Regions from separate parts of the Kocuria sp. CNJ-770 genome, predicted to be linked through region 2. Evidence: riboswitches for the same ligand, from Rfam matches in the RefSeq annotation. Region 2 holds a riboswitch; each other region holds the start of a gene.
The links. Region 2 has a riboswitch for S-adenosylmethionine ahead of BJF77_RS13295 (methylenetetrahydrofolate reductase). Riboswitches for the same ligand answer to the same signal wherever they lie in the genome.
Positions count from the first base shown of each region.

Region 1: another riboswitch for S-adenosylmethionine. It lies ahead of BJF77_RS10570 (ABC transporter ATP-binding protein); the one in region 2 lies ahead of BJF77_RS13295 (methylenetetrahydrofolate reductase).
Region 3: another riboswitch for S-adenosylmethionine. It lies ahead of BJF77_RS15695 (O-acetylhomoserine aminocarboxypropyltransferase/cysteine synthase family protein); the one in region 2 lies ahead of BJF77_RS13295 (methylenetetrahydrofolate reductase).
Region 4: another riboswitch for S-adenosylmethionine. It lies ahead of BJF77_RS10685 (cobalamin-independent methionine synthase II family protein); the one in region 2 lies ahead of BJF77_RS13295 (methylenetetrahydrofolate reductase).

Region 1 covers NZ_MKJW01000099.1:2,047-9,452, forward strand. Annotated here, with positions in the region: gene BJF77_RS10560 (CoA-binding protein) at 1-409, opposite strand, end outside; partial or broken gene BJF77_RS10565 (maleylpyruvate isomerase N-terminal domain-containing protein) at 752-1,324, opposite strand; SAM riboswitch class I at 1,318-1,421, shown strand; gene BJF77_RS10570 (ABC transporter ATP-binding protein) at 1,427-2,269, shown strand; gene BJF77_RS10575 (aliphatic sulfonate ABC transporter substrate-binding protein) at 2,356-3,396, shown strand; gene BJF77_RS10580 (ABC transporter permease) at 3,393-4,280, shown strand; gene BJF77_RS10585 (AMP-binding protein) at 4,348-6,474, shown strand; gene BJF77_RS19505 (hypothetical protein) at 6,892-7,344, shown strand; gene BJF77_RS10595 (2Fe-2S iron-sulfur cluster-binding protein) at 7,386-7,406, shown strand, end outside.
Region 2 covers NZ_MKJW01000111.1:104,840-112,245, forward strand. Annotated here, with positions in the region: gene BJF77_RS13285 (GAF and ANTAR domain-containing protein) at 1-422, shown strand, start outside; partial or broken gene metE (5-methyltetrahydropteroyltriglutamate--homocysteine S-methyltransferase) at 519-2,935, opposite strand; gene BJF77_RS13295 (methylenetetrahydrofolate reductase) at 3,042-3,965, opposite strand; SAM riboswitch class I at 4,034-4,136, opposite strand; gene BJF77_RS13300 (glycosyltransferase) at 4,364-5,347, shown strand; partial or broken gene BJF77_RS13305 (ArsR/SmtB family transcription factor) at 5,462-5,809, shown strand; gene BJF77_RS13310 (SRPBCC family protein) at 5,816-6,313, shown strand; gene BJF77_RS13315 (VOC family protein) at 6,316-6,708, shown strand; gene BJF77_RS13320 (amino acid permease) at 6,855-7,406, opposite strand, start outside.
Region 3 covers NZ_MKJW01000129.1:5,939-13,344, reverse strand. Annotated here, with positions in the region: gene BJF77_RS15700 (multicopper oxidase domain-containing protein) at 1-2,391, opposite strand, end outside; SAM riboswitch class I at 3,257-3,369, shown strand; gene BJF77_RS15695 (O-acetylhomoserine aminocarboxypropyltransferase/cysteine synthase family protein) at 3,375-4,679, shown strand; partial or broken gene BJF77_RS22095 (PLP-dependent transferase) at 4,711-5,142, shown strand; gene BJF77_RS15685 (DUF1852 domain-containing protein) at 5,363-6,382, shown strand; gene BJF77_RS15680 (methionine synthase) at 6,379-7,406, shown strand, end outside.
Region 4 covers NZ_MKJW01000099.1:23,377-30,782, reverse strand. Annotated here, with positions in the region: gene BJF77_RS10685 (cobalamin-independent methionine synthase II family protein) at 76-1,293, opposite strand; SAM riboswitch class I at 1,306-1,411, opposite strand; gene BJF77_RS10680 (3-hydroxybutyrate dehydrogenase) at 1,584-2,339, shown strand; gene BJF77_RS10675 (IclR family transcriptional regulator) at 2,356-3,135, opposite strand; gene BJF77_RS10670 (CoA transferase subunit A) at 3,279-4,022, shown strand; gene BJF77_RS10665 (CoA transferase subunit B) at 4,019-4,741, shown strand; gene BJF77_RS10660 (acetyl-CoA C-acetyltransferase) at 4,738-5,928, shown strand; gene BJF77_RS10655 (ion channel) at 6,100-7,128, shown strand; gene BJF77_RS10650 (hypothetical protein) at 7,165-7,406, opposite strand, start outside.

The sequences.
Region 1 (7,406 bases), on a different contig from region 2:
GCAGCCGCGCCCCGAGCTCGATCAGCGGGCACGTGTCCATCACCACGTCCAGCCCGGCGGCGGCGGCGCGGGCCGCGGCCGCGTGGTCCACGACGCCCAGCTGCAGCCACACGGCCCTCGCGCCGGCGGCGACGGCCTGGTCCACGACCGCTCCGACGCGGCGGGAGTTGACGAAGCAGTCCACCACGTCGATCGGCCCCGGGACCTCGGCGAGCGTGCGGAAGCCGGGCTCCCCGTGCACCACCTCGCCCTTCGGGTTGACCGGGACGATCGTCATGCCGAGGTCGTCCCGGATGCGCTTCGCGACCGAGTGCGCGGGCCGGGCCGTGTTCCCGGTCAGCCCCACCACGGCCCAGCGTCCGGGCTGTGTCATCAGGCGGTCGATCACGGCGGGATCGTTGCGGCTCATGCCCCCACCCTGGCACGGACCCGCCCCGCTCGCCCCGATCGCGCCCCACCGTGTCCCGAGATTGCAGGTCCCGGCCACCGGCCGCGGGACGCCGACACGTGCAACCTCGGCGGGGGGGCGGAGGTCAGGAGAAGAGGGGAGGAGGTCTGCTTCCGGGCCCAGCTGGGCCCGGTCCTGGGCGGGCAGGGCCGCCCGGCCGGTGCCCACCCGGGCGAAGTGCTCGTCGCTCCAGTGCTCGGGCGGCTCCCGCTCCCACAGGTCGATGAGGACCCGGCGGACCTCGGCGAGCCCGTCCACCGCAGGCCCCGGGCAGCCCTCCAGGTGCTCGATGAGGTCCAGGTGGTGCACCGTGGCCTCCACCGCCAGGGTGCTCAGGAGGTCGTCCACGCGGAGCACGTGGCCCTGGGTGCGGACCGTCCCGCCGGGCCGGCAGTGCTCCGCCGCGTGCACGAGCGCCCGTGCCGACTCCCGGTAGTGCCCCCGCAGCTCCTCCCAGTCCGGGTACAGGCTCGCCGCGGCCCGGGTGCGGCGCCGGACCTCGGCGGCGGCCGCGGCATCCGCGCCCCGGTACGCCCAGTAGGTCGCGGCGTCCCGGTCCGGGCGGGCCGTGGTGGGCGTGTGCAGGGCGACCAGCCCGCGCACCGCGTCCGCGGCGCAGTGGTGGGCGAGGTCCCGCACCGACCACCCGCGGCAGCCGGTGGGCGCCCAGGAGTCGTCGTCACCGAGCCCGTCGAGGACCGCCGCGAACGCCGTGCAGGCGTCGCGGACCAGGTCCGCCCGGGTCGAGGTGTGCCGGCTCGTCATGGGTCCATGGTGCGGCACGAGGGCCCGACGTGCCACCGTTTTCGACCATGACGGCCCGCGGCGCGATTTGCCACGCGACCCGCGGAGCACGTTCAATGGGGCCGTAACCATCCGGAGCGGCTGAGAGACCTGGCTCGTCGACGTCGCAGCAACCGGCACGGATCCGTCCGATCCCCGTGCGAGGTGCTAATGCCAGGACCGATGGAGTTGATCATGGGCACGTCTCTGCTGGGCTCTGCACCGTCCACCGCCGCCACCGCACCGGCCACCACGAAGCGCGCCTACTCGGTGGCCTTCGAGCACGTCGGCAAGGCCTTCCCGTCCGGCGGGCACAGCCACCACGTCCTGCACGACGTCGACGTCACGGTCCGCCCCGGGGAGGTCCTCGCGATCCTGGGGCCCTCCGGCTGCGGCAAGTCCACGCTGCTGCGGGCCGCCGCCGGCCTCGACACCGCCTCGGCGGGCCGGGTGCTCATCGACGGCACACCCGTCTCCGGGATCGACCCGCGCTGTGCGGTGGCCTTCCAGGAGCCGCGGCTGCTCCCGTGGCGCTCCGTGCGCGAGAACGTCCGCCTGGGCCTGCCCTCCGGGCTGGGCCGGGCCGAGGCCGACGCCGTGATCGACGACCTGCTGCGCCTGGTCGGGCTGACCGCCCACGCCCACCACCGTCCCCGGGCGATCTCGGGCGGCATGGCCCAGCGCGCATCGCTGGCCCGGGCGCTGGCCCGCAACCCCGGTGTGCTGCTGCTCGACGAGCCCTTCGGCGCCCTCGACGCCCTGACCCGGCTGCGGATGCAGGACCTGCTGCTCACCGTCCACGCCGCGCAGCCGACCACCGTGCTGCTGGTGACCCACGACGTCGACGAGGCGCTGCAGCTGGCCGACCGGATCGTGGTCCTGGGCCGCACCGGCCCGACCGCCCCCGCGTCGATCAGCACGGTGCTCTCCGTGCCCGGCGACCGTCCCCGGGACCGGGCCTCCGAGGTCCTCGCCGAGCTGCGGGTGCAGCTGCTCGGCCACCTGGGCGTCGACGCCCACCACCCCGCGACCCGCTGATCCCGCCCCGCTCCCCCGGGTGCGGCGCGGCCCTGCGCCGCGCCGGGTCCGCCCGGCACGCCCACCCCACCACGAAAGGCCCCACCATGCCGCTGTCCCCGCGCCCCGCCCGCACGATTCCCGCCCTGGCCGCCGTCCTGGCCCTGTCCCTGACCGGGTGCATGGCCGGGGAGGGCTCCGGCGGGGCCCAGGCCGCCGAGAAGATCACGGTCGACTGGGCCACCTACAACCCGCTCTCCGTGGTGATCAAGGAGAAGGGCTGGCTCGAGGCCGCCTTCGCCGAGGAGGGCACCGAGGTCGAGTGGGTGCAGTCCGCGGGCTCGAACAAGGCCAACGAGGCGCTGCGCGCCGAGGCGGTCGACGTCGGCTCCACCGCCGGTTCCGCGGCGCTGCTGGCCCGCAGCAACGACACCCCGATCAAGGTGATCGACCTGTACTCGCAGCCGGAGTGGTCCGCGCTCGTCACCACCCCGGGCACCGGGGTGGAGTCCGTGGCCGACCTCGAGGGCCGCACCGTGGCCGCCACCAAGGGCACCGACCCCTACTTCTTCCTGCTCCAGGCCCTCGAGGAGGGCGGGGTGGACCCGGCCGACGTCACGATCCAGAACCTGCAGCACGCCGACGGGCGCTCGGCGCTGGAGAACGGCCAGGTGGACGCCTGGGCCGGGCTGGACCCGATCATGGCCGCCGCGGAGCAGAACGGCGCCGAGCTGTTCTACCGCAACGTGGACTTCAACACCTACGGCTTCCTCAACGCGCACGAGAACTTCCTCGAGGAGCAGCCCGAGGCGGCGCAGACCGTGGTGGACGTCTACGCCTACGCCCGGGACTGGGCGCTGGCCCACCCGGAGGAGACCGCGCAGCTGCTGGCCGACGCGGCCGGGATCGAGCTGTCCGTGGCCGAGCAGGTGCTCGAGCGCACCCACCTGGACATCGACCACGTGCCCGGCGAGCAGCAGCTTGCCGTGCTCGAGAAGGTCGGCCCGATCTTCGTGGACTCCGGTGACGTGTCCGGCCAGGAGCAGATCGACGAGGCCCTGGCCGGCCTCGTGGAGAGCTCCTACGCCGAGGACGCCGACGCCGCCCGCGTGGCCGAAGCCGCCGAGGGCGCGGAGGCCGGGCAGTGACGTCGCCGCTGAGCCCGTCCGGGGAGGCCGTCCGCACCGACCGCGCCGGCGCCGAGCAGGTCGTCGGCGCCGAGCCGGCCGTCCACGCCGACGACCCGGGCGACGCGCCCGCCGCCGTCGCGGAGCCCCGCCGCCGTCCCCTGCTGCGCGCGGGGCTCGGCCTGCTCCTGCCCGCGGCGCTGCTGGTGCTGTGGCACGTGGTGTCCACCGCGGGCGTCTTCAGCCCCGTCCAGCTGCCCGCCCCGCTGACGGTCCTGGCCGCGGGCGCCGACCTCCTGTCCCGGGGCGAGCTGTGGACGCACGTGGGCATCTCCACCCAGCGGGTGCTCATCGGCTTCCTGATCGGCGCCGGGCTGGGCCTGGCGGCGGGCTCCTTCATCGGGCTCTCCCGCCGGGGCTCCGCGCTGGTGGGCCCCACGATCGGCGCCTTCCGCGCGGTGCCCTCGCTGGCCTGGGTGCCGCTGCTGCTGCTGTGGATCGGCCTCGGCGAGGACTCCAAGGTGACGCTGGTGGCGATCGGGGCGTTCTTCCCCGTCTACACCACCGTCTCGGCGGCCCTGCAGCACGTGGACCGCAACCTGCTCGAGGCGGCCCGGGCCTTCGGGGTGCACGGGCTGCGGCTGCTCACCACGGTGCAGCTGCCGGCGGTCATGCCCTCGGTCATCTCGGGGCTGCGCCTGGCGCTGGCCCAGGCCTGGCTGTTCCTGGTGGCCGCGGAGCTGCTGGGCGCGTCCATGGGCCTGGGCTTCCTGCTCACCGACTCGCAGAACAACGGCCGCACCGACCGGCTGCTGCTGGCGATCGTCCTGCTGGCCGTGCTCGGCAAGCTCTCCGACGCGCTGCTCGGCGTGTTCGAGAAGTGGGCCGTGAAGAAATGGGCCTGACATCACCGTCTGGCACAGTGGGCACACACCGGGCACGCCCGTGCCGCCAGGAAAGGACCGCAGCACCGTGAACGCCAGCTGGAGCGACCCGCTCTCCCCCACCCCGAACCCGGCCCTGGTCTCCGACGCGGCCCGCGTCGCCTTCTGGGAGGGCCAGGCCTCCCGGCTCGACTGGGCCGAGCCGTGGACCACGGCGCACCGGTTCGAGGGACCCCGGCGGATCGGGCAGGACGCGGAGGGCCGGCCCACCTGGTCGGTCCCGGAGCTCGCGTGGTTCGAGGGCGGGAAGCTCAACGTGGCGCACAACTGCGTGGACCGCCACGTCGAGGCGGGCCGCGGCGCCCACGTGGCCCTGTACTACGAGGGCGAGCCCGGCGACCGGCTCGTCTACACCTACGCGGACCTGCAGCGCGAGGTCTCCCGGGCGGCCAACGCCCTGCTCGCCCTGGGCGTGACGCAGGGCGACCGGGTGGTGATCTACCTGCCGGTGATCCCGGAGACCGTCATCATCACGCTGGCCTGCGCCCGGATCGGCGCCGTGCACTCGCTGGTCTTCGGCGGGTTCTCCGCGGAGGCCCTGCGGTTCCGCGTCGAGGACACCGGGGCGAAGGTGCTCGTGACCACCGACGGGCAGCACCGGCGCGGGGCCGTGGTGCCCGTCAAGGCCGTCGCCGACGAGGCGTGCGGCGGGGACAACGCGATCGAGCACGTCGTCGTGGTGCGCCGCACCTCCCGCCCGGGCCGCAGCGACCTGCCGCGCGGCACCCGGGGGACGCACTCCAAGGAGGAGGACGCGGTCCCGTGGACGCGCGGGCGCGACGTGTGGTGGCACGAGCTGGTGGCCGAGCAGTCCGACGTGCACGAGGCCGAGGCCTTCGACGCGGAGAGCCCGCTGTTCATCATCTACACCTCCGGCACCACCGGCCGCCCCAAGGGCCTGGTGCACACCATGGGCGGCTACCTGGTGCAGGCCGCCTACACCCACGCCCTGCTCTTCGACCTGCTGCCGGACGTGCGCGACGACGAGGGACGGCTGCGGCCCGACGAGCTGTCCACCGTCAACGACCCCGTCAAGGTCGACTCGACCGTGCACTGGTGCACCGCCGACCTGGCCTGGGTCACCGCGCACACCTACGAGATCTACGGCCCGCTGGTCAACGGCGTGTCCGAGGTGATCTACGAGGGCACTCCGAACACCCCGCACTGGGGCCGGCACTTCGAGGTGATCGAGCGCTACGGGGTCACCACCTACTACACGGCGCCCACCCTGATCCGCTCGCTCATGGGCGCGTTCCCGAAGGGCGTCCCCCCGCTCTACAACCTCAACTCCGTCCGGCTGCTCGGCTCCGTGGGCGAGTCGGTCAACCCGGAGGCGTGGCGCTGGCTGCGCGCCCAGCTGGGCCGGGACGAGGTGCCGTTCGTGGACACCTGGTGGCAGTCCGAGACCGGCGCGACCGTGATGTCCCCGCGCCCGCACGACCCGCAGTTCGCGCCCCCGGGGACGTTCGACGACGGCGCTCCGCACACCGCCCTCAAGCCCGGATGCGCCACCCGCGCGGTCCCGGGGCTCTCCACCCGCGTGGTCGACGAGGCCGGGGCGACGGTCCCGCCCGGGGTGCAGGGCTTCGTCGTCGTCGACCGGACCGGGCCGTCGATGGCGCGCACCGTCTGGGGCGATCCGCAGCGCTACCTGTCCTCCTACTGGCAGGCCTACGCCGAGCAGGGCTGGTTCCTCGCCGGGGACGGCGCCCGCTACGACGACGAGGGCGACATCTACATCCTGGGCCGGGTCGACGACGTCATCAACGTCTCCGGGCACCGGCTGTCGACCATCGAGATCGAGTCGGCCCTCGTCACCCACCCGTGGGTCGTGGAGGCCGGGGCCGCGCCCGTGCGCGACGAGCTGACCGGGCACGCGGTGCTCGCGTACGTCGTGCTGACGTCCGAGGCCGGGCGGGTCCCGGCGGACGAGCTGACCGCGGCCCTGCGGGAGCACGTGGCCCGCGAGATCGGCCCGATCGCCAAGCCGCGGGCCGTCGTGGCGGTCCCGGAGCTGCCGAAGACCCGCTCCGGGAAGATCACCCGCCGGCTCCTCGCGCAGCTGTGGGAGGGCGAGCCGCTCGGCGACCGCTCCTCCCTGCAGAACGAGGAGTCGCTCGAGCGCATCGCCGAGGTGCTGGCGGCACGCGGCTGAACCGCCGGGGTGCCCGGCCCCGCGCCGTCAAGCCGGATGACCCCACGTTGAGCCGTGTGACCAGCCCCGCGCCGGACTCCTAGGATGAACACCGTGAGCTCCTCCCCCACCGAGCCCCGCCCCGGACCGGCGCCGCCCCCTCGGCGGAGCTGCCCCGGGTCCCCGTCCCCGCCGCCCTGCCCGAGCTGTCCAGCACCGATCTCAAGCTGGGGATGGCCGGGTCCGGCGCCGTGTTCTCCGGCTACGTGCTGGTGCACATGCTCGGCAACCTGAAGGTCTACCAGGCGAGGAGAAGTTCAACGCCTACGCCGAGTTCCTCCGCACCGCCGGGGCTCCCGTGCTGCCGCGCGGCACCGTGCTCTGGGGGGCGCGCGCGGTCCTCACCGCGAGCCTGGCCGTGCACGTGGGGCCGCCGCGATGCTCACCGCCCGCGCCTGGCGGGCCAACGGCACGCTCCTGCCGCGGCGGCCCCGGAGGCCGCGGGGACGGCGCCGCTCCCCGTGGGAGGTGGCCCGGCGCTCGATGCGCAGCACCGGCGGCGTGCTGGGCCTGTTCACGGCCTTCCACGTCCTGGACCTGACCACGGGGACCCGGCCCGCCGCGTCCCGGGACTTCGCGCACGGCAGCGCCTACGCCAACCTCGTCGCGAGCCTGTCCCGGCCGCCCGTGGCGGTCGCGTACGCCGTGTCGATGGCCGCGCTGGCCGCGCACCTGGTGCACGGCATCCCGGAGATCGCCAACGACATCGGGGCCGGCGCCGACCGGCGCACCCAGCGGCGGCTGCGGATCGGCGCCAACGCCTTCGGCGCCGCGGTGGCCGTCGGCAACACCACGATCCCGGTGGCCGTGCTGACGCGCGCGGTCCGCTGACCCCCTTCCGGACGACCCCCCGACGACAAGGACCCGAGCGAGTGAGCACCTTCTCCCTGACC
Region 2 (7,406 bases):
TCGCCCGGGAGCTCGGGGTGCGCAGCGCGCTGGCCTACCGGCTGATCCTGGTCCCGGACCCGGACCTGATCGCCGCGCTGAACCTGTACTCCGACGTCCCCGACGCCTTCGACGCCCAGACCGAGTGGGCCGGCACGATGCTGGCCACCCACGCCGCGTGGGCGGTGTCGACGGCGCTCGCCCAGGAACGGGCCGAGAACCTGGAGGTGGCGCTGCGGTCCAACCGGGAGATCGGCACCGCCATCGGGGTGCTGATGACCCAGCACAAGCTCACCCGTCGGCAGGCGCACGAGCTGCTGCGCCTGGCCAGCCAGGACAGCAACCGGAAGATGGCCGAGATCGCCACCGAGGTCGTGGACACCGGGCAGCTCTCGATGCCGCGCCGGCCCGGCCGCCCCGCACCGGGGGCCAGGGAAGGCTGAGCCGGCGCTGCGGCCGCCGTGTCCCCGGACCGCGAACGGCGGGGCCGCCCACGGGATCCCGTGGGCAGCCCCGCCGCTCGCTCGGTGCCGCCGTGGTCAGGCGGGCGAACCGTGCTGGACGATCAGCGCCGGCCCCGCCGGCTGCGCCAAGCGCTCCCGGGCGGTCCGGGCCGCCGCCACGAGGTGCTCCAGGGAGGCCCTCGTCTCCTCGTAGCCGCGGGTCTTCAGGCCGCAGTCCGGGTTGACCCACAGGGTCCGTGCCGGCACGTGCTCGAGCGCCCGCTCGAGCAGCTGCTCGATCTCCTCCTGCGCGGGCACCCGCGGGGAGTGGATGTCCCACACGCCGGGGCCGATCCCGCGGGAGAAGCCGGCGGCCTCCAGGTCCGTGAGCACCTCCATCCGGGAGCGGGCCGCCTCGATGCTCGTGACGTCTGCGTCCAGGCCGTCGATCGCCCCGACGACCTCGCCGAACTCGGAGTAGCACAGGTGGGTGTGCATCTGGGTCTCGTCCCGCACGCCCGAGGTGGCCAGGCGGAACGCGTCCACCGACCAGCCGAGGTACGCCTGCTGATCGGCCCGGCGCAGCGGCAGCAGCTCCCGCAGGGCCGGCTCGTCGACCTGGATGATCCCGATCCCGGCGGCCTCCAGGTCCGCGACCTCGTCCCGCAGCGCCAGCGCCACCTGCCGCGCCGTCTGCTCCAGCGGCTGGTCGTCGCGCACGAAGGACCACGCGAGGATCGTGACCGGGCCGGTCAGCATGCCCTTGACGGGCCGGTCGGTGAGGGACTGGGCGTGGCCGATCCACGGGACCGTGAACGCCTCGCCGCGCAGCCCCGGGCCCTCCCGGCTGACGTCGCCCCACAGGATCGACGGGCGGGTGCAGCGGGAGCCGTAGGACTGCACCCAGCCGTGCACGGTGGTCGCGAAGCCGTCCAGGTGCTCGGCGAAGTACTGCACCATGTCGTTGCGCTCGGCCTCGCCGTGCACCAGCACGTCGAGCCCCAGCTCCTCCTGCAGCCGCACCACCCGCTCGATCTCCTCGCGCAGGAACCCGTCGTACTGGGCGTCCGTGATGGACCCGGCGCGGTGCCGGGCGCGGGCGGCGCGGACCTCGGCGGTCTGCGGGAAGGAGCCGATGGTCGTGGTGGGCAGCGGGGGCAGGGGACCGGACGCCGTGAAGGCCCGGCCCTCCTGGGCGGCGCGGCGCACCTCGGCGGGGGCGCGGCCGATCTCGGCGGGAGTCAGGGACGCGGCCCGCTCGCGCACCGCGCCGTCCCGGACCCCCGGGGCGCCTCGCGGGAGCGGCGGGCCGCGGTGGCCTCGGCCAGCTGGTCCGCGACCGACCCGCGCCCCGCGGCGAGACCGCGGGCCAGGGTGACGATCTCGCCGACCTTCTGGTCGGCGAAGGCGAGCCAGCTGCGCAGCAGCGGGTGCAGCCGGGTCTCCTCGGCCACGTCGTGCGGGACGTGGAACAGGGAGGTGGAGCTGGCCACGGCGACCCGGGCGCCGGCGCGGACCAGGTCCTCCAGCTCGTCGAGCCGGCCGGCCAGGTCGGCCCGCCACACGTTGCGCCCGTCGACCGCCCCGGCCACGAGCACCGGGGCGCCCTCGTCCGCGAACAGCGCCAGCTCCGCGGGCACGGGGGCCGCGCCCTTGACCAGGTCCAGGTGCACGGCCTCGACCCCGCTGCGGGCCAGCGGGCGCAGCAGGGCGCCCGGCGAGCCGTAGGAGGTGGTGACGAGCAGCCGGGGCCGCCCGGGCGCGGCCGTGAGCGCCGCGTAGGCCTCCTGCAGGGCCGCGGCGAGCCGCGCGGCGGGCACGTCCTGGTCGGCCACGAGCGCCGGTTCCTCCAGCTGCACCCACGGGGCGCCGGCCGCGGCGAGCTCGTCGAGCAGCCGGGCGTACACCGGGAGCAGGTCGGCGAGCCGCTGCAGGGGGTCGAAACCCGCGGGGGCGTCGTCGTCGGCCTTGGCCAGGAGCAGGTAGGAGACGGGGCCCACGAGGACCGGGCGGACGGTGAAGCCGTGCTCGGCGGCGCGGCGGACGTCGGCCACGAGCCGGCCGGCGGAGGCGGTGAAGGGCGTCCCGGGGCCGATCTCGGGGACCAGGTAGTGGTAGTTGGTGTCGAACCACTTGGTCAGCTCCAGCGGTGCCCGCCCGGCGTCGCCGCGGGCCAGCACGAAGCCGGCGTCCAGGTCCAGGCGCCCGTCCGCCCCGGCCAGGTCCGCGAAGCGGGACGGGACCGCCCCGAGGGCCACGGTGGTGTCGAGGACCTGGTCGTAGAGGGGGAAGGCCGCGGGCAGGGACGCGTCCTGCGCGCCCAGGCCCAGCTCCACCAGCCGGCGGTAGGTGGCCAGCTGCAGCTCGCCCGCGGCGGTCTCGAGCTCCTCGCGGGTCGAGCGCCCGGCCCAGTAGGCCTCGAGGGCCTGCTTCAGCTCGCGGCGCCGGCCGATCCGGGGGTAGCCGGTGATGGTGGCGGCGGGGAAGGGGACGGCAGAGGTGGTCGTGCTCATGGGTGTGCTCCTCGGCAGGTCTGGGAAGAGATTCGGGAAGAGGTGCGGGCAGAGATCGGGGAAGAGGTGCGGGACGGCGGCCGGGCCGGGCGGCGTCCCTCGCCGCTCAGGCGGGCAGCAGGTCCGGCAGGGCCGCCGGCTGGTGGGGCACGCGCGGCAGGTCCACGCGCTCCAGCAGGTCCAGGGCGGCCCGGTGCCCGTTGAAGGTGTAGAGGTGCAGCCCGGGCGCCCCGGCGTCGAGGGCCGCGCGGGCGAGGCGGGTCGCGAAGGCCACGCCCGCCCGGTGCCGCTCGGCGGGGCCGGCGGCCCCCTCCAGGGCCGCGGCCAGGCCCGGGTGGGGCCGGAGCCCGGCGAGCCGGCAGAGCGTGGCCAGCCGCCGCGGCTCCGTGACCGGCATGATGCCCGGCACGATCGGGATCGTCACCCCGGCGGCCCGGGCGGAGGCCACGAGGCGCTCGTAGCGCTGCGGGCGGAAGTAGACCTGCGTGATCGCGAAGTCGGCCCCGGCGCGCTGCTTGGCCAGCAGCACCTCGATGTCGTGGCGGAAGGACGGCGACTCGGGGTGCCGGGTCGGGTAGGCGGCCACGCCCACGGCGAGCCGTCCGCCGGCGAGGGACGCGGTGCGGCGCTGCTCGACCTCGCGCACCAGCTCCACCAGGTCCCCGGCGTGGGCCAGCTCGCCGGGCTCGGCGCCCGGCTCCAGGTCACCGCGCAGGGCCAGGACGCCCCGGACCCCGCGGTGGAGCAGGGAGGCGACGGTCTCCTCCAGCTCGGCCCGCGTGCTGCCCACGCACGTGAGGTGCGCCACGGGCCGCAGGCCGGTGCGGGCCAGGAGGTGGTCCAGCAGCGCCAGCGACCCGGCCCGCCGCGGGGCATCCCCGCTGTACGTCACGGCGACGTGGTCGGGGCGGGTGGGCTCGAGCTCCTCGATGGTCCGCAGCAGCGTCTCGGCGCTCGCCGCGCAGCGCGGTGGATAGAGCTCGTAGGACAGCGACGGCGGTGGTGCCGTCCGGTCGGGTGGTCGTCTCACAGAACCTCCTGGGGTCACCCCGAGGGAGGGCGCCGGCCGTCCCGGGGCGGACCCGGGAGGCTGCGGCAGCTCCATCGGTCCTGGCGGGAGCACCGTTCCGCGGCCCCGTGGGGCTGCGGATGGTTGCTGCGGCGTCGACGAGCCAGGTCTCTCGGCCGCTCTGGATAGATGCAGGACCCATTCCAGCGGGTGCCCCGGGCGGGTGCCAAGTCCGGCGGCGCAGAAGACCCCGGTGCGCCGACTGTGACGGCGGGCGCGTCACGCGGCGCAACATCGCCACCGGGCGGCGCGGGACCCGCGCGGCCGGCGCGGCACCGCCGCCGCGCACCGGTTCGCAGGGCGCCCGCTCGCGGTGATAATGAACGTGCCCGCCGCGACGATCCCAGGAATGAGAACCCATGCCCAGTTCGCCCCGCATCGTGGCGGTCGTCCCGTGCCACAACGAGGAGGCCGCGATCGCGAAGGTCGTCACCGACCTGCACGCCACGGTCCCCGGCATCGAGGTCCACGTCTACGACAACTGCTCGACCGACGGCACCGCCGAGGCCGCGCGGCGGGCCGGTGCGCACGTGCGGCGCGAGGAGGAGAAGGGGAAGGGCAACGTGGTGCGGCGGGCCTTCGCGGACCTCGACGCCGACGTCTACCTGCTCATCGACGGCGACGACACCTACGACGTGGCCGACGCGCCCCGGATGATCGCGACCCTGCTGGGGGGCCCCTACGACCACGTGCTCGGGGTGCGCCGCCAGGTCAGCGGCACGGCCTACCGGGCCGGCCACGAGTCCGGCAACCGGTTCTTCAACACCCTCGTCTCCTTCGCCTTCCGCCGGCAGGTCACCGACATGCTCAGCGGCTACCGGGTCTTCTCGCGGCGCTTCGTGAAGTCCTTCCCGGCGCTGTCCCGGGAGTTCGAGATCGAGACCGAGCTGACCGTGCACGCCGTCAACGCCCGCGTGCCGCAGACCGAGGTGGAGGTGGGCTTCCGGGACCGGGCCGAGGGCAGCGAGAGCAAGCTGCGGACCTACCACGACGGTTTCCGGATCCTGGGCATCTTCGCCCAGCTGCTCTTCCAGGAACGCCCCTTCCTGGTCACCGGCGCCGCCTCGTGCGCCCTGTTCCTGCTCGGCCTGGTCCTGGGCCTGCCCGTGGTGGTGGAGTTCGCGGGCACCGGGCTGGTGCCCCGCTTCCCAACGGCGTTCCTGGCCGCGTCCCTCATGGTGCTGGCCGGGGTGTTCCTGCTGATGGGCGTCCTGCTGCACGGGCAGGCGAGGATCCGCCGGGAGACCTCCCGGCTGTTCTACCTGCGCCAGCCGGCCCCGCCGTGGAGCGGTGCGGCCGACGCCGGCCGTCCTGCCCCGGCCGCCGTGGAGGAGCGCCCCTGACCTGCAGCGGCGGGGACGGACGTCACGATCCGATCTCGGAACTGGTCGCCCGGACCCACCGGACGTAGCCTTTAACAACCAACAGGTTGATCAAGGAAAACGTTGACAAACACCGTGGATGACGACGACCTGCTCGACCGGGCCTTCCTGGCCCTCGCCGACCCGGTCCGGCGGCGGATCGTCGCCCGGCTCAGCCGGGGCCCGGCCACGGTCACCGAACTGGCGGAACCCTTCGCGATCTCCACGCAGGCGGTCTCGAAGCACATCCAGGTCCTCGAGCAGGCGCAGCTCGTCACGCGCACCCGTGACGCCCAGCGGCGGCCCGTCCACCTGGACCCCGCACGGCTGGAGGCGCTCACCGCCTGGATCGACCGGTACCGGCTGGTCCGGGAGGAGCAGTTCCGCCGCCTCGACGCCGTGCTCGACACCCGCGCCGCACCCCGCGGCGCGCACCGGGAGGAGCCCACCATGGGACACGCCCTGCACCTGACCGTCCCCGACGACGTGCCGTACATCGACTTCGAGCGGGACTTCGACTTCCCCGTGGCGGAGGTCTACCGCGCCCACGCCGACCCCGAGCTGTTCCGGCAGTGGATCGGCCCGCGCGGGCTGCGGACCCGGATCGACGGCTTCGAGTTCCGCGCCGGCGGCGCCTACCGCTTCGTCCAGCGCGGCGAGGACGGCGCCGAGGAGCACGCCTTCCGCGGCGTGTTCCACACGGTGCGCGAGAACGAACTGGTCGTCCAGACCTTCGAGTACGAGGGCTGGCCCGACGCGGTCGACCTCGAGTACCTGCGCTTCGAGGACCTGGGCGGCGGCCGGTGCCGGCTGCGCGGGCACACCGTCCACGCCTCGCAGGAGGCCCGCGACGGGATGGTCGGCTCCGGCATGGAGAAGGGCATGGCCGAGGGCTACGAGCGGCTCGAGGAGCTGCTGGCCGGGCTGCTCGGCGGACAGGGAGGCTGAGCGTGGACTGGACCCTCGAGGTGGTGCTGGTGCCGGTGCGCGACGTCGACCGGGCCGTGGAGTTCTACCGGGACCAGGTCGGCTTCCGCCTCGACCACCACACCACCACCGAGCAGATGGACATCGCCCAGCTGACCCCGCCCGGGTCCGGCTGCTCCATCGTGGTGGGCAACCTCCCCGCCCACCGGGAGATGGCCCCCGGATCCCTGCGCGGGCTCCAGCTGGTGGTCCCGGACGCCGGGCGGCCCGGGAGGAGCTGCTGTCCCGGGGCGTGGAGGTCAGCGGGATCACGGTGCTCGACGAGCGGGACGGCGGCACGGTCTTCGGCTTCAGCGATCCCGACGGCAACTCCTGGGCGGTGCAGGAGCTGCGGGTCCGCGCCGAGCGGCCGCTGATCCCGCCCGAGCACCGCCTCTGACACCGGCCCTGACGGCGTTGCTGACGGGGCTTCCGACGCCGGTTCCGGCGCGGCCTCCGGTCCCGGCCTGTCCCGGGGCACGTCGTGCGGCGCGGCCGGTGGCCGGGGACCGTGTGCCGCCGGTCAGTTCCGCCCGGCGTGCTCGGCCCGGCGGCCGAGCAGCTTCGAGGCCAGCGCGATGAGCAGCACCAGAGCGGCGGTCAGCAGCAGCTGGCCGCGCACGGCGTCGTCGAGCAGGCCGAGCAGCAGGATGCCGGCGAGGATCGCCAGCGCCAGCCAGGACAGCCACGGGAAGGCCCACATCCGCAGCGGCAGCTCGGTCCCGTCCCGGTCCGCGCGGCGGCGCAGCACGATCTGGGAGACGAGGGCGAGCCCCCAGACCACGAGGCAGGTGGCGCCGACCGTGTTGAGCATCCACAGCAGCACGGTCTCGGGCCACAGGTAGTTCAGCACCACCGCCCCGAAGCCGAAGGCCACGGAGACGAGCACCGCCGTCCGGGGCACCCCGCGGGCGGAGACGTCGGCGAAGGCCCGCGGGGCGGACCCGCGGCGGGCCAGCGAGTACAGCATCCGGGACGAGCCGTAGACGTTGGCGTTGAGCGCCGAGAGCAGCGCCAGGATGATGATCACGGCCATCACCACGTCGGCGCCCGGCACCCCGGCGCGCTCCAGCAC
Region 3 (7,406 bases), on a different contig from region 2:
ACCGGTCTGCGCGGTGAGCGGGTTGTGGACGTACTGGGTGGCGTGCCCGTTGAACATTGTCAGCGACGGCACGCCCTGCCCGACCGGCTCCGGGGCCACCACCGCGTTCGCCCCTCCCGCGGCAGGCTCCCCGGCCGGGGAGAGATAGGTCTCGTTCTGCACCAGCAGGAACTCCCGGTCCACGTCTGGCAGACCGGGCGGGTCGATCACCACGGCCCCGAACATCCCGGCCGCCAGATGCGTGCTCATCGGAGCCGTGGAGCAGTGATAGAGCCAGATGCCTGAGCGGACGGCCTCGAACCGGTAGACCAGCGACTCTCCCGGGGCGATGGTGCGCATCGGCCCGTCCGGGGCGACCGCTCCGGCGTGGAAGTCCACCGAATGCCCCATCGACCCGTCATTGACCAGGGTGATCTCGAAGACATCACCCACCTGCCCGTGCAGCGTCGGGCCCATGTACCGGCCGTTGTAGGTCCACCCCTGCAGCTGCACCCCTGGGGCGATCTCCTGCGGTGTCTCCTCGACCTCGAGCTCCACCCGGTGCACCCGGCGCCCGCTCTCCACCTCACCGTCCACCGGTTCCAGCACGGGGGAGCGGGTGACGAACCGATCCCCGGGTGCGGCGCCGAAGTCCACGGCCGCGGCCGGCTCCGCAACCGGCTCCGTGGTGGGCGCGTGGGGGCCCGGGTATCCGACCGCCTCCTGCGCTGCCACCGGTGCCGCAGCCACGGCGGTGCCGTCGGCGTCGACCGCGATGACGTCGAAGCCCATGCCCATGCTTTTGTGCCCGACGATCGAGCACCACCCCTCCACCGGCCCACCGATCACCCCGGCCTCGACGGTCACGGTCTGCCCAAGGGCCACCCGGCCGCTGCTGGCCCCGGAAGCCAGGACGAGGTCATGGACGTTCGTGGGGTCGTTGTTCGTCAGCTCGATCACCAGCTCGTCACCCACCGGGACCTCCACCGAGGCCGGCTCGAACCGCATGCCTTCCTCGGCGCTGACCTCCACGGTGGTGGTCCTTCCCGTGGCCTGCACCGGGCTGGCGCCCTGAGCGCGAAGATCGAAGCCGGTCGCCGCCGGGTTCAGCGCGATGCCCACCACCACCGCGGTGGCCACGGTGAGCACCCCGGCCACCGCCCCGCGCCCATGCCGGGAAGGCGGCACCTCCCCGCCCGGGGCAGCCGGGCTCGGCCCCGACGTGTCCGCCCGGGCCCGGCTTCGAGACGGCGGTGCCGCAACAGCCTTCCGTCCGGCCACCGAGACCTTGGCCGCAGAGACCATCAGAGGAACAAAGGCGAAGAACACCGCGGCCCCCAGCACCGAAACCACGGCCCGCACCCAGGACGGCAGCAGGTCCGAGGGCAGGCTGAACAGCAGCACGCACAGATTGATGACCACCACACGGAACATGGCCGCCCGGTTCATCACTCGATTGGCGGCCCGTACGGTCGCCGGGCCGCCGCCGATCGTGACAGGCAGGAGGTAGGTCATGGCACCCAGCAGTACTTGGGCCAGGAAACCGGCCACGAACGGCACGGTCAGCTGCCGCAGCACCGCCGTCTCGAATCCGTGCCCGGCCACCAGCCAGGTGATCACCACCGTCGTGGCCAACCACCACATCACCCCGGCAGCCACGGAGAAGCCCGCGTAGTCGGCCGGCCGCCGACGGCAAGCGGTGCCGGCCATGACCACCGCCACGGCCACCAGCCCACAGATGTAGGCGGCCAGACCGGCCATCGTCACCCACACCGTCCCGAGCAGGGATCCCCCGACCGTGGTCACGATTCCCCCGGTCATCACCGGCAGAGCGACTGCGGTGATCCGAGAGGAGAAACCGACCATGCGGGTGCGCAAGATCGTGGGCCACAGCGTCAGCAGCGTGCCCGCGACCGTCAACCCCACGAAGCCCAGCACATTGGTCGCCTCGTGCGCCAACAGGACCCGGGCATGCCACGGTGCGGACAGCCCGGCGGCCAGCACGGCCCCCAGCACCGCCCCGACGGGCAACAGGAACGCGGCCACCACGTAATACTTCACGGTCACAGCGAATCGCGACGGCAGCGCCGTGCGCAGCTGCCCCAGCAACGCAGTGCCGTGCCAGGTCAGCGCGGCCCCGATCAGGACCGCCGCCAGCACGGTCAGCCAGTACCAGGTGCTCAGCAACCCGGCGATCAGCAGCACGATCCCCACGTTGAGCATGCGGATGCGGGCCAGTTGCCGTCTCCTGGAGCCATCGGGCAGCCGGTTCTTCAGCAATGACTCGGTGAAGTGCTGGGACCACACCATGATCGAATTGGTGATCAAGCCCAGGGTCACCAGGTGCACCATCACCCAGCGGAAGTCAGGAACCCAGCGATGGACCAAGATGACGACCAGCAGCACGCCCATCCAGATGCGAATCGGTGCGGCACTCCGGCGATGCCATGACGCGCGGCCGTGAAGCCGTGGGCGACTGATCACGTGACTCATCCATTCCTAATCTTGCATTTCATTTGCAAGTATAAGTGTCGTCATCGGCTGCCCATAACGCGAGGAAGTCGCGATCCTGAGGAGAGGGGTTGCAATCGGCCCGGGAGTTGGCGCACGACCACGTTGGCCGGATGAACCCGCTCACTCGTATTCGATGACCACACGTCATCACCGTCGTCATCGATGACCGATCCGCACGATCGGCCACCACACGCATGAGTCGGAAAATACCGCGCAGCACCCTGATTGTCCTGTCGCTGCCATCCCACACCGACACCAAGCCCCGCGCAGGAAGTGCGGAGTCGAGTGGGGGAGTCGGGGCGCCTCCACCGCTTTACATATGGCCGGCTACCGGACATTGCCCGCGGGAACGATAATGCAGTTGAGGCTGGTCATACGCCGCGGGTTGCCACGGCCGAAGAGCGGGGCCGGGGAGAGCCCTCCTGTGGTGCCGGAGGACGAATCCGATGGCTCCGTGCACGGCTCCCGGGATCCGGTTGACGCCGTTCACCACGCCGTTGATGACGCCACCCCCAGGCGGGCGTCATCTTCTCCGCGCACAACGCCCTCGACGACGCCCTGGTCTTCCGTCGGGACATCACTGAGCCCACGATGAGGGCCGGGCGGCCGGCCGTCATAACCTGTCACAAACCCGGCCCGACGTCGGCCGAAGCGGCCGAGCGCGATCGCCCGGCCCGAATATGTCCCGACGTGTGGTTTTGTGACAACCGACCCCACCGTCCGTTGGACTATAGAGCCGTCCATCGAGTGGGATGAGCGCACCACACCATCCAGAGCGGCCGAGAGATCTGGCTCGACGACGCCGCAGCAACCAGTCAGCCGACCCTGGGACACCGGGACCGGCGGGCACGGTGCTACCGCCAGGACCGATGGAGGATCGAGTGAATCACCACGCCACCCAACAGGTCCACGCCGGCTACGAGCCCGAGGCCCCCTACTGGCCGGTGGCCGTGCCCATCCACCAGACGGCGGCCTACCGCTTCCCCGATCACGCCACGGCCGCCTCGATGTTCCGGCTGGAGACCCCCGGGTTCACCTACAGCCGCACGGGCAACCCCACGGTCGCCGTGTTCGAGAACCGACTGGCGGCCCTGGAGGGCGGGATCGGGGCCATCGGCACCGCCACGGGACAAGCCGCCGTCGCACTGTCCCTGCTGACCCTGCTCCACGGCGGTAAGCACTTGGTCGCCTCCAGCCAGCTCTACGGCGGGACGGTGGACCTGCTGACGGACACCTTCGCCGACTTCGGCATCGAGGTCACTTTCGCCGACCCGGCCGACCCGCAGGCCTGGGGCGCGGCGATCCGGCCGGACACCCGCGCGTTCCTCCTGGAGTCCATCACCAACCCGCTGGCCACCGTGCCGGACCTGCCGGCGCTGGCGGACATCGCCCACGCCTCCGGGGTCCCGGTCGTGGTGGACAGCACCTTGGCGACGCCGGTCCTGTACCGGCCACTGGAACATGGTGCCGACGTGGTGGTGCACTCCGCCACGAAGTTCCTCGGCGGGCACGGGGCCGTCCTCGGCGGGGCGATCGTGGACGGCGGCACCTTCGACTACGGCGCAGCCCCGGAGCGGTGGCCCCAACTGACCCGGCCCAAGGCCCGCTACGGCGGACAGGCACTCATCGACCGGCACGGCCGCGGCGCCTACCTGGCGCTGGCGCGCAGCAAGTTCCTGCCCGACCTCGGCCCCTCCCTCGCCCCGGCCAGCGCCGCCCAGTTCATCCAGGGCCTGGAGACCCTCGCCGTCCGCATCGCCCGGCAGGAGGAGACCGCGCGAACGGTCGCCGAGCACCTGGCCCGGCACCCCACCGTCGGGCGCGTCCACCACCCGGCGATCCCCGGACATCCCAGCGCCGCTCTCGCCGAGAGGGACTTCCCGCACGGCACCGGCTCGGTGTTCTCCTTCGACCTGGCCGCCGGCCCCGAGGCCATCGGCCCGTTCATCGACGCTCTGGAGCTGCTCCAGCTCGTGGCCAACATCGGGGACGTGCGCTCCCTGGTCAGCCCCCCGGCGACCATGACGCACTGCCGGCTCACCCCTAACCAACGCCGGGCCGCAGGCATCGCTGAGACCACGATCCGGCTGTCCATCGGACTGGAGTGTCCCGAGGCCCTGATCGCCGACCTCGACCGGGCGCTGGCCACCGTACCGGCCTCGGCCCTGACCGGGAAGGCGCGCTGAGGTGACCCTCCTGACCGACTCAGCACAGACGGACACTGCGCCGACGGCCCGGGGACTGAAGACCTTGGGCCTGCGGATGGACCGGCACGGCGCGAACGCCGCGGAGCTGGCCGGCTGGTTGCGGGAGCACCCGGCGGTCGGGCAGGTATACTCCCCCGGGCTCCCGGAGCACCGCGGGCACGAGCTGGCGGCCCGGCAGATGGACGGATTCGGCGGGATCGTGTCCGTGCGGCTGGGCGGGGGAGAGCCCGCCGCACGGGCGTTCGCCCAGTCCACGGAGCTGTTCGCCCTGTCCGTCAGCCTCGGCGGGGTCGAGTCCCTCATCTGCTACTGCTCCAAGATGACCCACGCCTCCGTGCGAGGCACGGCCCTGGAGGTCCCGGCCGACCTGGTCCGGCTGTCCGTGGGCGTCGAGGACGTCACCGACCTGCAGGCGGACCTCGAAGCGGCACTGGAGTGCGCCGCGCGCCCCGGACCGGTCAGCGCCGCGTCACCGCCGCGGCCCGCGCGGCCCGGGGAACCGGCAGCCCGGAGGCCCGGATCGACGTCGTCCGGGCAGCGCCGGGGGTGCCGGGAGCATGACTGGGGCGACCTTCGGGAGGGCAGTGCACGAGCAGCAGGGAAGGACGTTCGAGATGAGTACACATCTGGCAGGCAGGCCCCCGGTCCACAGCGAGGAATCGATGCATCAGACCACCAGGACGAACGACTTCACGTTCGATATCAGCACGACCCGCTTCGATGAGGACTACTGCCCCTCGTCCAGTTCCCGAGGCACGACGAACTTCGCGAACCTGGCCCGCGGCGAGAACCGTCGGCAGAACCTCCGAAACACCCTGACAATGATCAATAGTCGCTTCAACGACCTGGCCCACTGGGACAATCCCAGCCGGGATCGCTATGTCGTGGAGATCGAGATCGTCTCCGTGGACCTGCACTTCGCCGCCGACGGCGACGACGCGGTGTTCCCCCTGATCGAGGTCCTCGACGTGCAGATCCTCGACACGCTGTCCAATGTGCACATCGACGGGATCGTGGGGAACAACTTCTCGTCCTACCTCCGGGACTATGACTTCAGCGTGGTGCTGCCGGAACACCACGCGAAGGCGTCCCGGTCCAGCATCCCCGATGACTTCGGCGAATTGCACGGGAAGCTCTTCACGCACTTCCTGGACTCCGAGGCCTACCGCGAGCGGTTCCGCCAGCCGCCCGTGATCTGCATCAGCGTCTCGAGCACCAAGACGTATCGTCGGCTCGAGAACCACCATCCGATCCTCGGGGTGGAGTATCGGCAGGATGAATCCTCCTTGACGGATCGATACTTCGAGAGGATGGGACTGCGGGTCCGCTACTTCATGCCCCGCGGCGCGGTCGCACCCCTGGCGTTCTACTTCCGGGGGGATCTCCTCAATGACTATTCCAACCTGGCACTCATCGGCCTCATCAGCACGATGGAAGCGTTCCAGAAGATCTATCGCCCGGAGATCTACAACGCCAATGCGGCAGCTGGTCGGGTCTACCGGCCGAGCCTGGAGAGTCGAGACTACTCGGTGACGCAGATCGCCTACGACCGCGAGGAGCGCAGTCAGCTGGCCCTCATGCAGGGGAAGTTCACGGAGGAGCACTTCGTGAAGCCACACCAGACCCTCCTGGAGCAGTGGGCCGCGGCCCACTGCGGACGACAGACGGAGAAGCACCGATGAACACCCTGTTGCCCACCACCATCGTCGGCAGCCTGCCCAAGCCCTCCTGGCTCGCGGAAGGTGAGACGCTGTGGTCCCCTTGGAAGCTGGACGGCGAGGAACTGCGCGAGGGCAAGCGGGATGCGCTGAGCCTGGCCGTGAACGAGCAGCAGCAGGCGGGTATCGACATCGTCAGCGACGGCGAACAGACCCGTCAGCACTTTGTCACCACGTTCATCGAACACCTCAGCGGCGTCGACTTCGAACACCGGAAGACGGTGCGGATCCGTGACCGCTACGACGCGAGCGTCCCGACGGTCGTCGGCGCGGTGGGCCGTGAGCGGTCGGTTTTCCTCGAAGACGCGAAGGCCCTCCGCGCGCGGACCAGCCGGCCCATCAAGTGGACGCTCCCCGGTCCCATGACCATGATCGACACCCTCTACGACAAGCACTACAGGAGTCGCGAAAAGCTCGCCTGGGAGTTCGCGAAGATCCTCAACCAGGAGGCCAAAGAGCTGGAGGCGGCGGGCGTCGACATCATCCAGTTCGACGAGCCTGCCTTCAACGTGTTCTTCGACGACCTCAAGGAGTGGGGCGTGGCCGCACTGGAGCGAGCGGCCGAGGGACTGCGCAGCAAAACGGCCGTGCATATCTGCTACGGCTACGGCATCAAAGCCAATACCGAGTGGAAGGCGACGCTCGGGTCGGAGTGGCGCCAGTATGAGATGTCATTCCCGCTCCTCCAGCAGTCGACGATCGACATGGTCTCCTTGGAACGCCACAACTCCCGCGTCCCGGTCGAGCTCATCGAGCTGCTCCGAGGTAAGGAGGTGATGGTCGGGGCCATCGACGTCGCCAGCGACGCGATCGAATCCCCGGAGGAAGTGGCCAGCACTCTTCGGCAGGTGCTCCGGTTCGTCGATGCGGACAAGCTGTATCCGAGCACCAACTGCGGCATGGCGCCACTGGCTCGAAAGGTTGCGCGAGACAAAATGATCGCTCTCGCTGCGGGTGCGGAGATCATCCGAGCGGAACTCTCGGGAGT
Region 4 (7,406 bases), on a different contig from region 2:
CGGAGTGGGGCGGCGGGCGCGGGCAGCGGAAAAGGGTGGCGGGGAAGAGCGGCGAGGGCGGGGGCGGGCGGGCGCTCAGGCCCAGAGCCGGCGCGAGGCGATCTCGGCGCCGCGGGCGAGCGTCTCGAGCTTCGCCCACGCGATCTGCGGGTGCACGCGCCCGCCCAGGCCGCAGTCGGTCGAGGCGATGACGTTCTCGCGCCCCACGAGCCTCGCATAGCGCTCGATCCGGTCGGCGACGAGCTCGGGGTGCTCCACGACGTTGGTGGCGTGCGAGACCACGCCGGGCAGGATCAGTTTGCCCTCGGGCAGTGCGTGGTCCTCCCAGACCTTCCACTCGTGCTCGTGCCGGGCGTTGGCGCCCTCGAAGGAGTAGGCGCCCGCGTCGATCGACAGCAGCAGGTCCACCAGGTGCCTGAACTCGAGGTCCGTGGTGTGCGGGCCGTGCCAGGAGCCCCAGCACAGGTGGAAGCGGATCCGGTCCTGCGGCAGCCCGCGCAGGGCGTGGTTGAGGGCCTCCACCCGGACCTGGACGAAGCGCCGGTAGTCCTCGACGGCCGGCTCCGGGTTGATCTGGTCCCAGGACTCGGCGATGGAGGGGTCGTCGATCTGCAGCACCAGGCCGGCGTCGAGGATCGCGGTGTACTCCTCGCGCAGCACGTCCGCCCACGCGTAGAGGAACTCCTCCTCGCTGCCGTAGTGGTGGTTGCCGATCCGCGCGGCGGAGCCGGGGGAGAGGGCGGCGACGAAGCCCTCGGCCGCCCCCGTCTCCCGCAGCGCGGCGGTGAGGCCTGCGACGTCGGAGGCCACCGCGGCGTGGCCGGTGTAGGAGAGCGGGCCGGTCGCCGCCGGGAACACGGGCGGCGGCAGGTCCGGGTCGGCCAGGTGGATGCCGGAGGAGGGGTCCGTGTACGCGTCGTGGAAGGCGGTGAGGTCCCGCCGGTCCAGGAAGCTCGTGAGCACCACGCTGCCGGGGGCGGAGCGCTTCGGGACGTGGATGTCGTTGTCGTCGACGATCGCGAGCCCGCCCGTGCGGTCGAAGGAGTAGGTCCACCACGCCCCGTAGTCCACCGAGCGGGTCATCGCGTGGCCGTACTCGCCGTCGTTGACCACGTCGATGCCGGCCTCGCGCTGGCGGCGCACGACGTCCACGACGGCGTCCCGCAGCAGGCGGTCGAACTCCTCGGTGCCGGCCGCGCCCGGGAGGCGGGCCTCGTTGGCCTGCAGCAGCTCCGGGGTCCGGGGGAGGGACCCGGCGTGGGACGTGAGGATGCGGTCGGCACTGTGCAGCATGGGGCGCTGTCCTTTCCATCGGTCCTGGCGGTAGCACCGGGGCGTAGGGCGCGGGGGCCGTCCGTGCGGGTTGCTGCGGCGTCGTCGAGCCAGGTCTCTCGGCCGCTCTGGATGGTGACGACCCCATCCAATCCCACGGCCCGGACGTTGCGCCATTCGGGAGCCGCGTGACGGGCATGACGCCGCATGACGCGCGGGTCCCTGCTCGCCGTCGTGCTCCGGATCACATACCGTGACGGTGACCGGTGCCCCGGACCCTGTGGGCGCGGCGGACGGAAGGAAGGTTCCCCATGTTCCAGGACCACGGCCTCGAGGGCCGCACCGCGCTGGTGACCGGTGGAGCGAGCGGCATCGGGCTGGCCGCGGCCCGGGCCCTGGCGGGCGCCGGGGCGCACGTGGTGGTCGCCGACGTCGACGAGGCCGGTGCGCAGCGGGTCGCGGACGAGCTCGACGGGCGGGCGTGGGGCGTCGACCTGCTCGACACCGCGGCGCTGGCCGGGCTGAGCCTGGAGGTGGACGTGCTGGTGAACAACGCCGGCATCCAGAAGGTCGCCCCGATCCAGGACTTCGACCCCGCCGACTTCCACCGGATCCTCGTGCTCATGCTCGAGAGCCCGTTCCTGCTGGTGCGCGCGGCCCTGCCGCACATGTACGAGCGGGGCTGGGGGCGGGTCGTGAACATCTCCTCCGTGCACGGGCTGCGGGCCTCCCCCTACAAGAGCGCCTACGTCGCGGCCAAGCACGGCCTCGAGGGGCTGTCCAAGACCGTGGCCCTGGAGGGGGCGGCGCACGGGGTGACCAGCAACTGCGTCAACCCCGGCTACGTGCGCACCCCGCTGGTGGAGAAGCAGGTCGCGGACCAGGCCAGGGTGCACGGGATCCCCGAGGCCGAGGTCGTGGAGCGGATCATGCTCGGCGAGACACCGGTGAAGAAGCTCGTGGAGCCCGAGGACGTCGGCAGCCTCGTGGCGTGGCTGGCCGGACCGCACGCCGCCATGGTCACCGGCGCGTCCTACACGATGGACGGCGGCTGGACGGCGCGCTGAGCGGGCCGGGAGCCGCTCAGCGGTGGCCCAGCTCCCGGGAGAGCCGGTGGGCCTCCGTGAGCAGCGCCCGCCCCAGGAGCCCGCGGCGCTCCCCGGCGAAGCGGGGCTCGATCCCGGTGAGGCTCAGGGCGTAGACGGGGGCGCCGGTCGTGTCGAAGACCGCCGCGGCCATGCCCCAGCTGCCCTCCACGATCAGTCCCGGGTTCACCGCGAAACCCTCCCGCCGCACGTCCTCCAGCAGCTCGCGGATCCGCTCGGGGGTGTGCAGCGGGCCCCACTCGGCGCGGGCGGCGGACGTGGCGGCGAGGATCCGCTCCACCTCCGCGTCCGGCAGGTGGGCCAGGACCGCCAGGCCCGCCGAGGCCACGCCCAGCGGCAGCCGCAGGCCCTCGTACAGCACGTGGGAGCGGATCGGAAAGGCCCCCTCGACCCGGGCCAGGCACACGGTCTCGGGTCCGCGGCGGGCCGAGAGGAACGCGCTCTCCCCCGTGGCCTCGGCGAGCCGGCGCAGCGACGGTCCGGCCAGCTCCCGGATCGGGTAGCGGTGGGCCGCGACCGCGCCCAGCACGTAGAGCTCCGGGCCGAGCTGCCACGCCGTGCTGCCGGCCGGGCGGTCCACGAGCCCCTCCTCGGCCAGGCCCGTCAGGAGGCGGTGCACGGTGGGGCGCGTCAGCCCGGTCGCCGCCGCCAGCTCCGCCACGGTGCTGCCCTGCTCCCGCCCCGCGACGGCGCGCAGCAGCTGTGCGACGCGGTGGACCACCTGGGTGCCCGCGCCGGCCCCGACCTTTCCCGTCATGAACTCCACTATATGGACATTGCGGGACCTGATGGCCGGATGCTGAGGAAAGCCCGCGGGATCCCGGCGCACCGGTTGACCGGTATGTGGGGTGTTCCTAGATTGAGTCCTGGGTCACAGATCACCGACAGGAAGGGACAAGGGTGTCCAAGGTCATCGACAACGCCGCCGGGCTGCTGGCGGAGCAGCTGCGGGACGGCATGACGCTCGCCGTCGGCGGGTTCGGGCTCAGCGGGATCCCGCGGGACCTCATCGAGGCGGTCCGCGACTCCGGGGTCACCGGTCTCACGGTGGTCTCCAACAACATGGGCGTGGACGGCAAGGGCCTCGGGGTGCTGCTGGAGAACCACCAGGTGACGAAGGTGCTCGCCTCCTACGTGGGCGAGAACAAGCTCTTCGCCCAGCAGTACCTGGACGGCGAGCTCGAGGTCGAGTTCAATCCGCAGGGCACGCTCGCCGAGCGGCTCCGGGCCGGCGGCGCGGGCATCCCGGCCTTCTACACGAGGACCGGGGTCGGCACCCTCGTGGCCGAGGGCAAGCCGCACGCCGAGTTCGACGGCGAGACCTACGTGCAGGAGCGCGGCATCGTCGCGGACATCGCCCTGGTGCACGCCCACACCGGTGACACCGACGGCAACCTCGTCTACCGCTACACCGCGCGCAACTTCAACCCGATCGTCGCCACCGCGGGGAAGCTCACCGTCGCCGAGGTCGAGCACCTCGTGCCGGTCGGCGAGATCCACCCGGACCACGTCGTGACCCCCGGCGTCTACGTCCAGCACGTCGTGCAGTACAGCGGTGCGCCCAAGGACATCGAGCAGCGCACCGTCCGCCCCCGCCCCGCCACGGCCGGGCAGCCCTCCCCGCAGAACGGAGACCAGGCATGAGCTGGACCCGCGACGAGATGGCGGCGATCGCCGCCGTGGAGCTCTCCGACGGCGACTACGTCAACCTCGGCATCGGCATCCCCACCCTGGTGGCCAACAACCTGCCCGAGGGCGTGAACGTGGTGCTGCAGTCCGAGAACGGCGTGCTCGGCATGGGCCCCTTCCCCTACGAGGGGGAGGAGGACCCGGACCTCATCAACGCGGGCAAGCAGACCATCACGCTGCTGCCCGGGGCCTCGATCTTCGACTCCGCCACGTCCTTCGGGATGATCCGCGGCGGCCACGTCAAGATCGCGATCCTCGGGGCCATGCAGGTCTCCGGCTCGGGCGACCTCGCCAACTGGATGATCCCCGGCAAGATGGTCAAGGGCATGGGCGGGGCCATGGACCTCGTCGCCGGCACCCCGCGCGTCGTCGTGCTGACCGAGCACGTGACCAAGGACGGCTCGGCCAAGATCAGGACCGAGTGCGACCTCCCGCTCACCGGCGTGGGCGTGGTCGACCGCATCGTCACGGACCTGTGCGTCTTCGACGTCGAGGACGGCGGGCTCGTGCTGCGCAGCCTCGCCCCGGGCGTCACCGAGGACGAGGTCCGCGCGAAGACCGAGGCGTCCTTCCGCACCGAGCTGCAGGACGTCACCCCCGAGAGCGTCCCCGCCGAAACCGTGTCCGCCGCAACCGTGTCCACCGCACCAGGTGCTGCCGAGGAGAACCGATGAACACCCCGAACGACGTCGTCATCCTGTCCGGCGCCCGCACGCCCCAGGGCAAGATCCTGGGGCAGCTGGCGTCCCTCACCGCGGCCCAGCTGGGCGCCCACGCCATCACGTGCGCGCTCGAGCGGGCCGGGCTCACCCCCGAGCAGGTCGACTACGTGATCATGGGCCACGTCCTGCAGGCCGGTGCCGGCCAGAACCCCGCCCGCCAGGCGGCGGTCACCGCCGGCATCCCGCTCCGGGTGCCCGCCGAGACCGTCAACAAGGTGTGCCTCTCCGGGCTCGTGGCCATCACCAACGCCGCCCGGATGATCCGGGCCGGCGAGGCCGAGATCGTCGTGGCCGGCGGCCAGGAGTCCATGACCAACGCCCCGCACCTCGCCGCGGGCGTGCGGCAGGGCAAGGGCTACGGCGACCTCCGACTCGAGGACTCCGTGGCCAAGGACGGTCTCGTGGACGTCGCCGCCTGCGTGTCCATGGGCTCGCTCACCGAGTCCGGCAACGGCGAGCGGTCCATCTCCCGCGCGGAGCAGGACGAGGTCGCGGCCCAGAGCCACCGGCGCGCGGCCCGCGCCACCGCCGACGGCGTCTTCCGCGAGGAGATCGCCCCGGTGACGATCCCGCAGCGCAAGGGCGACCCGCTCGTGGTCGACTCCGACCAGGGCATCCGGCCCGACTCCACGGCCGAGTCCATGGGAAGCCTGCGGCCGGCGTTCGCGGCGGACGGGACCATCACCGCCGGCAACTCCTCGCCGCTGTCCGACGGGGCGGCGGCCGTGGTGCTGACCAGCCGGGCCTACGCCGAGCGCCACGGGCTGGAGCACCTCGCCGTCGTCGGCGCCCCCGGCCAGGTCGCCGGGCCCGACACGTCCCTGCACTCCCAGCCGTCCCGGGCCATCGAGGCCGCCGTCGAGAAGGCCGGGTGGTCCGTGCAGGACCTCGACTTCATCGAGATCAACGAGGCGTTCGCGTCCGTGCTGATCCAGTCCCTGCGGGACCTCGACTACCCGCTGGAGCGGGCCAACATCCACGGCGGCGCCGTGGCCCTGGGCCACCCGATCGGCGCCTCCGGGGCGCGCCTGGCCCTGCACGCGGCCCTCGAGCTCTCCCGCCGCGGCTCCGGCAAGGCCGCGGTCTCCCTCTGCGGCGGCGGCGGCCAGGGCGAGGCGCTGCTGCTCCACCGCGACTGACCCGGCTCCGCCCACGGGCCGCGTCCGGCGCGGGTGACCACGGGATCGCGTGGTCACCCGCGCCGGACGTCGTCGCTCGCGGCCCGGTGGGTGGGCCGGGCCTGCGCACCAACCGGCGCGGACCCCCGTAGGGTCGGTGGGAGGACCGCGACGAGACAGGAGGATCCACCCGTGCCGTTCTTCCTCGCCCGCCTGGTCCGCCGGCTGGGCAGCGCCCGGGCCTGGGGGCTGCCCCTGCTGATCATCGTCACGGTGTTCCTCACCAGCTGGCCGCTGATGGCCTGGGCGGAGCCGGCCGAGAACCCGATCGCCGCCGTGGAGAACTACTGGTGGTGGTTCGTAGTCACCGCGTCCACGGTCGGCTACGGCGACTTCTTCCCGACCACCCTCGGCGGCCACCTCGTCGGCGTCTACGTCATCGTCGGGGGCATCGCCACGCTGACGACCCTCTTCACCAAGATCGCCACGGCCATCGAGAACGCGAAGGGACAGCGCATGAAGGGCCAGCTCGACCTCGACCTGTCGGACCACCTCGTGATCCTCGGGTACACGCCCGGACGCACCGAGCGGCTCGTCCAGGAGCTCACCGCGGACGGCGTCCTCCCGATCGCGCTCTGCGCCTGGGACGAGGTGACGGAGAACCCGCTGCCGGACCACCCCGACCACGGCTTCGTCCGCGGCGACCTCGCCGAGGAGACCGTGCTGCGCCGCGCCGGGATCCACCGCGCGCGCCGGGTGCTCGTCGACGCCCGCGACGACAACGAGGCGCTCACGCTCACCGTGGCCGCGGCCCACCTGAACCACAGCGCCCACATCGTGGTGACCCTGCGCGACATGGTCCGCGCCCGGAACTTCTCCTACCTCGACCGCAAGGTGCAGTGCGTGCAGTGGCACTCACCGCGGATGGCCACCGAGGAGCTCCAGGACCCCGGCATCGCGGCCGTGTACGCGGACCTGATGACCCACGGCGGCCGCAACACCTACAGCACCCGGCTGCCCGACGCGCTCGCGGGGACGGTCGTCGGGGAGCTCCAGACCGGCATCGGCCGCGGCTTCGACGCGACCCTGCTCGCCGTCCAGCTCGACGGCGCGGTGATCAGCCCCGGCTGGAACTCCCCGCTGCCGGCGGGCGCCGTGCTGTACTACGTGGGCGGGCGCCGGCTCTCGCCGGAGGACATCGTCAGGTCCTGCGCCCGCTGAGGCCCGCCGGACGGCGTGCGGCGCGCACCGGGCGGGTCAGCCCCGGCGCCGGAGGAGGGCCCGTCCCGCGGCGACGGCGGCGCCGCCCGCCAGCACCCACGGCCCGGCGACGACGACCGGGTCCAGCCATGTGTGCGAGAGGTCGGCGCGCGTGGAGTCCCGCCGGGACGAGAGGCCGTGCCGGGTGAACTCGGAGAGCACCCCTGTCTCGGTGACGGGGTTGTCCGGGCGCAGGCTTGCGAAGGAGACGAGGTGGCTCTCCCACGCGTCGACCCGGT